Regions from separate parts of the Arthrobacter sp. MDT1-49-2 genome, predicted to be linked through region 1. Evidence: riboswitches for the same ligand, from Rfam matches in the RefSeq annotation. Region 1 holds a riboswitch; the other holds the start of a gene.
What was found. A riboswitch is a leader RNA that binds a small molecule or an ion and turns the genes downstream of it on or off. The one in region 1 is predicted to bind cyclic di-AMP.
Positions count from the first base shown of each region.

Region 1 (3,579 bases):
TACGACGGCGGCCTGGCGGCCTACGGTACCGGCGTTGGAGCTGACTGCCTTGGAAAGTGCGGTGATCGGGTTGGTCTGTACGGTGGCAGCGCGACGGCGGCCGTGAGCGTGTGATGACACAGGTTTGCCTCTCCCAATGCCTACGAGGTGAGCTGTCGGATTCGGATGGGAGTCACCCGGTTGCCAGGCCTACGGCCTTCTGCAACTTAACCCCAAGGGCTTCTTTCGAAACCCGAAATTGGTTCCCCCGCCTCTGCCATGCGATTCTGCGAACGGACTTCAAACAGTGGCAGAGCTCGGCGATCTGTTCGAAGGTGCCCGATCGTTGGCGAATCAGGCACGAGGACGAGCGTACAGCAACATTTGCTTTATGTCACGTTCCGATCACGAAACGATATTCGTCCGGTTACAGCCAGTCCCGCGGGTCGACAACTTCGCCATTAACAACGACCTCAAAGTGCAGGTGGCAGCCCGTGGAAGCGCCGGTGGTTCCGCTCGCGCCCACCAGGTGTCCGCGCTTGATTTCGGTGCCCACGGTGACTGCGGCGTTGGAAAGGTGGTTGTACGTGGTCTCCACGCCATTGCCGTGGTCAATGACCACACGGTTGCCGCCGCCATAAGGGTGCCACCCGGCAAAAACGACGGTGCCTGAGGCTGCGGCGGTGACGGCGGTACCGCAGGTGGCTGCGAAGTCCTGGCCGTTGTGCATTTCGCCGGCCTCGCCGGTGATGGGGCTGACACGGTGACCGAACCCGGAGGTCTCGATCAGGGCGGAGTCCAGAGGAGTGGACAGCGTGCCCTTGGCTGCGGCGGGAACCACCGAGCTGCCGGCCGCTACCGTGACGGACGCCAGTTTGGCATCCGGGTCAAAGGCACTGCTCAAACCTGCCCTGGCAAATCCGACGTTGGCATTCGGGTCAGCCTGTACGGGCTTACTGGATGCTGTTACCGGCTCGGGCTGTACCGCGGCTTCCCCGGAAGCAGCCGTACTGGGCATCGCCGCCGTGAGGATCAGGCCCGAGGTGGCGGCAGTGATGGCCACCTTCTGGGCCGCCCCGCCTACGGAGACTGTCTTGGTTTCAGCCCGCCGGCGACCGGAGGACGTTGAGTTGCGCTGACGCGCAGGCGTAACTGGAGCGGACGCACGGCGCCGGCCCGAAGCAGCATGCTTCGACAAGTGTTTCCCTCTCTTGGATCGCCTACGAAGTTAGCTGTCGGATTCGAGTAGAGAAACTCGGCCTCCGGTGCGACGGCGTGCGGACGGCTGGGCGTGCACTGCTGCCGGCTTCCGGAAGGCTTCACCCCAAGGCAGCATGGCTGCCGGAAAGTGGGTCCTCCGCCCCTGCCTGAACGGTTGGTACTCCGGTCCGCTGGCAGGGCTCGGCGGACGGACCGGATAACGATGGTGTTTCAACGTCAGGAACTCACTATAGGGTAAAGGCCACAAAAGTGACCATTCCGTTACCCGGCGTGTGAGACGAAGACGTGGGCCGCCACCTCGGCGGGCAGCTCCAGGGCCCCTTCAATACCGGGCACACGGACTGAGATATACCCGCCCACCTCTTCTGCCGTGATCCGGGCGCCCGGGCGCAGGCCCGCCTCGTCCAGCTGGGACAGCAGCTCAGGCTCCACCTGGATGGGCTCGGCCAGCCGGACCAGCTTCAGCGGGGCGCCGGGAACGGCTTCGGCCACCACCGAAACCAGGTCATTGACACCGGACCTGAAGACTTCCGAGGCTACTCCGCCAATCGCTTCCAGGCCGGGAATGGGATTGCCGTAGGGGGATTCGGTGGGGCGCCCCAGCAACTCGTAGAGCCGCCGTTCCACCCGCTCACTCATCACGTGTTCCCACCGGCAGGCCTCGTCGTGGACGTAGGCCCAGTCCAGTCCGATCACATCGGCCAGCAGCCGTTCGGCAAGCCGGTGCTTGCGCATGACCTCCGTGGCACGGCGCCGGCCAAGTTCGGTCAGCTCAAGCCTGCGGGTCCCCGCCACGACCACCAGGCCGTCACGCTCCATCCGGCCAACAGTCTGGGACACGGTGGGGCCTGAATGGCGCAGCCGTTCGGCAATCCGCGCCCGCAGGGCAACAATGTTTTCTTCTTCCAGTTCCAGGATGGTCCTGAGGTACATCTCAGTGGTGTCAATGAGATCCGTCATGACGGGCCGCTCCTACTAAGGAAGAAAGGAGGGCAACATGCCGCTGCCCCGGGTGTACGCCAACACGTTAGCGTATTCGCCCGACGGCCCGTGAATTGCCGGGCCTACCCCACATCCCCTCGTGGCCTGGGTCATAAATCGTCCGGAAGTGAAGGGTGCGGCAGAATGGAAGTGCATACGCGCTTTCCCCTGACACGCTTGGAGCGATAACCAATGGGCGATACCGCCGCACTGAAGATTCCCGCCGGACTCCTGCCCCGCGACGGCCGGTTCGGCGCCGGACCGTCCAAGGTCCGCCCGGAACAGATCGAGGCGCTTGCGCAGGCCGGAGGCAGCCTGCTGGGCACCTCCCACCGCCAGGCCCCCGTGCGCAACCTTGTAGGCAGCATCCGTGAAGGCCTGTCGAACCTCTTCTCCGCTCCCGAGGGTTACGAAGTGGTCCTTGGCGTCGGCGGGTCCACTGCCTTTTGGGATATTGCCGCCTTCGGCCTGGTCGAGAACAAGGCCCAGCATCTCTCGTTTGGCGAGTTCGGTTCGAAGTTCGCTGCCGCCACCAACAGGGCACCGTTCCTCTCCGCCTCCAGCATCATCAAAGCGGAGCCGGGCACCCGTCCGCAGCCCGTGGCCGAGCCCGGTGTGGATGTCTACGCCTGGCCGCAGAATGAGACCTCCACCGGCGTAGCCGCTCCGGTACAGCGGGTCCAGGGCGCCGACGCCGGTTCCCTCGTGCTTATTGACGCCACCTCCGCTGCCGGCGGCTTGGACGTGGATCTGGGCGAGTCCGATGTGTACTACTTCGCGCCGCAGAAGAACTTTGCGTCCGACGGCGGGCTGTGGCTGGGCATGTTCTCCCCCGCGGCCCTGGAGCGGGCCGCGCGGATCAACGCCGGCGACCGGTGGATCCCGGACTTCCTAAACCTCCAGACCGCCATCGATAACTCGCGGCTGAACCAGACCTACAACACGCCGTCGTTGTCCACTCTGGTGACCCTGAATGCCCAAATCGAGTGGCTCAACACCAGCGGAGGGCTGGCCTTCGCCGCCGGCCGCACTGCTGAGTCGGCCGGCCGTATCTACTCGTGGGCGGAGAAGTCTCCGGTAGCCACGCCGTTCGTCGCCCGGCCCGAAGACCGCTCAAACGTCATTGCCACCATCGATTTCGATGACAGCATTGACGCGTCCGCGATCGCCAAGACCCTGCGCGCCAACGGCGTGGTCGATGTGGAGCCCTACCGCAAGCTGGGCCGCAACCAGCTGCGGATTGCCACCTTTGTTGCCATCGATCCCGATGACGTCAGCGCCCTGCTGAACTGCATCGACTACGTGATCGAACATTCCTGACCTTCCGGCCGGGAGCACAACCCCGCACAGGACCCGGACGCTAGGCGTTGTCCGGGTCCTGCTGCTTTTCCGGGGTAT
Region 1 is NZ_JBNHFK010000002.1:415,904-419,482, forward strand. Features, by position in the region: gene AC5RTS_RS04435 (NlpC/P60 family protein) at 1-120, opposite strand, end outside; cyclic di-AMP (ydaO/yuaA leader) riboswitch at 124-281, opposite strand; gene AC5RTS_RS04440 (M23 family metallopeptidase) at 407-1,042, opposite strand; cyclic di-AMP (ydaO/yuaA leader) riboswitch at 1,181-1,370, opposite strand; gene AC5RTS_RS04445 (metal-dependent transcriptional regulator) at 1,462-2,160, opposite strand; gene serC (phosphoserine transaminase) at 2,374-3,501, shown strand; gene AC5RTS_RS04455 (MFS transporter) at 3,542-3,579, opposite strand, start outside.

Region 2 (3,579 bases), on a different contig from region 1:
TGAGCCTGCCGGGGAACGCAAAAGCGTCCGTCCCCTGCAGGGAACGGACGCTTTTGCGGAGCTACGGCAGGATTGCCGTGCGCGGACGGGCCGCTAGGCCTTATGCCCGGTAGAACACGGGGCCGGAGCCGACGTTGACGGACTGGACCACGGTCTGGTTGCCGTTCCAGCCGCTGTGGATGGCCTCGCCGTTGCCGATGTAGATGGCGATGTGGGCCAGGCCCATGCCGCCGTCGGCGTAGTAGACCATGTCACCGGGCTCCGGGGTGGAGACCTGGGTGCCGTAGGCAGCCAGCTGTGCGGGGGCGAGGTCGCCCACGGAGTGGCCTGCGGCGCGCAGGGCCACCTCAACCAGCACGGTGCAGTCCTGGGCGGCGCCCAGCTGCGAGTAGGCCGAGGACAGCATGGTGGCATTGGTGCCACCGACAGCGGCGGGGGCCGGGGTTACCGAGGCGGCCTGGGTGCTGATGATGCCGGTATCCGCGGCGGCAGGGGCAGCAGGAGCAGCCGGTGCGGCGTAGGCATCAGTGGCGTAGGCGGCGGCAGCGTAATCCAGGGCAGCCGGTGCGGCTGCGGCCTCACCGGAAACGGTGATGACGTCCCCGGGGTAGATGATCGACGCCATGGACAGGCCGTTCAGGGCGAAGACGCTGTCCAGGCTGACGCCATAGTTGGCGGCAATGGCGCCCAGGGTGTCGCCGGACTGAACGGTGTGGGTGGTGCTGGCGGCAGCCGGAGCGGCAACGGGAGCGGCTTCAGCCACGGGCGCTGCAACCGGTGCGGCCGGTGCGGCTGCCTGGGTCGGCGTGTAGTTGTCGTTGGCTACGACGCCTGCGGAGGCCGGTGCGGCCATTCCGAGCATCAGGCCGGAACCTGCAGCGACAACGGCTGCGGCGCTGCCGATGGTCCGTCCGCGGGTAACGGTGGTCTGTGAGATGGTGGACCAAACGCCGGCGGTCTCGGCACGGTGACGTCCATGGGTCTTGTTGAATGACATGTTGATATTTACCTCTCCCGATACCTGCGAGGTGAGCTGTCGGATGCGGATGGGAGACACCCGGTCGTCGGATTGAATCCGGCGACTTAACCCCAAGGATTCGTGGAACCCGTTATTGGTTCCCCCGCCCCTGCCGTGGTGATGCGTTCTGTGGACCCCGGATAAGCGGCAGAGCTAGGTAACTAGTCCGGGGGAGCCGCGTTCAGAGCGGCATGGGAATAACCGTACAAGATGGTTACGGTTGGATAACCATTTAGTGATCCGGTTCTCGAGTGTGTGTGCGTGGCGCCTCAATATGTTAGTCACTTGGGCCCCTCGAGTGCCGTCCGATGCCATCCCGTCACTCTGTTTTCGCCGAATTGTCCTCGTCGGCAGCCCGCCCGCAGCGGACGCGCCTGACAGGTGTTGTATATGTGGCCCGTGATGCGGGGGATGCGCGGCCGTTTGGGAAACAAAAAATGTGAAGTCGCTCTCCCATGCGGCTGTGGATTGCCGATGCAGCAGCCCTCCTGCCTAAGATACTTAGGCTACCTTTCAATTGGAGGTGGGCTCATCGATGCACAGGAGTACGCGCGTGTCAGGCAGTGGCCGAAAACTATGGACCAGGGAATTCGTGCTGGCGATCGTCACCAACCTGTTCATTTCCCTCGTCTTTTACCTGCTCATGACCACCATGGCGCTTTACGCCGTGCAGGAGTTTGTGGCGTCTGACAGTGCTGCCGGCTTCGCTTCCGGTTCCTTTGTGATCGGGGCGCTGGCCGCGCGGGTCTTTGCCGGAAAGTTCCTGGATTTCGTGGGCCGCCGGCGCATGCTGATCGCCAGCCTGGCAGTGTTCACGGCAGCCTCGGTGCTCTACATTCCGGCGTCCAACCTGGGCCTGCTGCTTGCAGTCCGGCTGCTGCACGGCGCCGCCTTCGGTGCCGCCAGCACCAGCCTGTCAGCATCGGTCATGGGGCTCATCCCCGCCCACCGGCGCGGAGAAGGCACGGGATACTTCGGCATTTCCACCACCCTGGCCACGGCCGTCGGGCCGTTCCTGGCTGTGCTCCTGGTGGATTCGGTCAGCTACCGTGCGCTTTTCCTGTTCGCTGCCGTGTGCGCCGCCGTCGCCCTGCTCCTGTCCCTGGTGCTCCGGTTACCCGAACGCACCCCGGGTCCGGAGGAACTGAAGAACAAGTGGCGCATGCACCTGAGCGACATCCTCGATGTGTCGGTGCTTCCGATTGCCTCGGTGATGTTTATAGCCGGTGCGGCCTATGCGGGCATCCTGTCCTTCCTGAACTCCTATGCCCAGACCGAGGGGATGGTGCTCGGAGCCAGCCTCTTCTTTGTGGTCTATGCAGGGGTGGTGCTGGTATCAAGACTCTTCGTCGGCCGGATCCAGGACCGCCACGGCGACAACGCAGTGGTGTACCCCACGCTTCTCTCCTTCGCCGCCGGGCTGGCGCTGCTCGCGTTCGCCCCCAATGACACCGTCATGGCGGTGGCCGGCGTCTTCGTTGGATTCGGCTTCGGTGCCCTGATGCCCTGCGCGCAGGCCATCGCGGTGGGCATGGCAGCGCCGGCGAGGATCGGCCTGGCGACGTCCACGTTCTTCATCTTTATGGACGCCGGCGTGGGCCTTGGCCCGCTGCTGCTGGGAATGCTGCTGCCGCTGAGCGGATTCCACGGCATGTACTGGGTTCTGGCTGCTGTCCTGCTGGGCAATACGGTGCTGTACCACTTTGTCCACGGCCGCAGGAAGCGCAAGCCGGAGCTGCTCGCCGCCGTGGTCCGGGACGCCTCCGCCGCCTGACGGGGTACCCTCGTTCAACAAGCGAGGGGAGCATGCCCATGGCACGCGAGGCAGCAACACTGACGGTTCCCGGCCCGCACGGGGAGCGGGAAATACGGATATCCAGTCCCGGACGGGTGCTTTGGCCTGACCCCGGGATCACCAAACTCGATCTGGCGCGCTATATGGCGGACGTTGGCGAAGCCTTTATCCGGGCGAACGGGGACCGGCCGGTATCCCTGGAGCGGTTCCCCGAGGGAATCGACGGCGAGGTGTTCTTCTCGAAGAACCCGCCCCGGGGGATGCCGGACTGGATGCGCGGGGTCACGGTGACCTATCCCAGCGCCCGGTCCCATCCGCAGGTAGTGCTGGACGAGCCGGCGGCCGCGGTCTGGGCAGTGCAGATGAACACGGTGGTTTTTCATCCCTGGCCCTCCCGGGCGGAGAATACGGACAACCCTGATCAGCTCCGTATCGATCTGGACCCCCAGCCGGGCACGGACTTCGACGACGCCGTTCCGGCCGCGCAGGAACTGCGCTCCATTCTCGCTGAGGCCGGCCTGGAGGGGTTCATCAAGACCTCCGGCAACCGCGGCATCCATCTTTTTGCCCCGATCCGGCCCGAGCATGAGTTCCAGGATGTCCGGCATGCCGTTATCGCGGCGGCACGGGAAGTGGAACGGCGGATGCCGGAGAAGGTAACCACCGCGTGGTGGAAGGAAGAGCGCGGCCGGCGCGTGTTCGTGGATTTCAACCAGGCGAACCGGGACCGGACCATGGCCGGCGCCTATAGCCCGCGTGCCCTGCC
Region 2 is NZ_JBNHFK010000001.1:347,059-350,637, reverse strand. Features, by position in the region: gene AC5RTS_RS01600 (response regulator) at 1-3, shown strand, start outside; gene AC5RTS_RS01595 (LysM peptidoglycan-binding domain-containing protein) at 101-997, opposite strand; cyclic di-AMP (ydaO/yuaA leader) riboswitch at 1,005-1,153, opposite strand; gene AC5RTS_RS01590 (MFS transporter) at 1,572-2,792, shown strand; gene ligD (non-homologous end-joining DNA ligase) at 2,831-3,579, shown strand, end outside.
Region 2: linked by a shared signal. The riboswitch ahead of AC5RTS_RS01595 (LysM peptidoglycan-binding domain-containing protein) and the one ahead of AC5RTS_RS04440 (M23 family metallopeptidase) in region 1 are both predicted to bind cyclic di-AMP.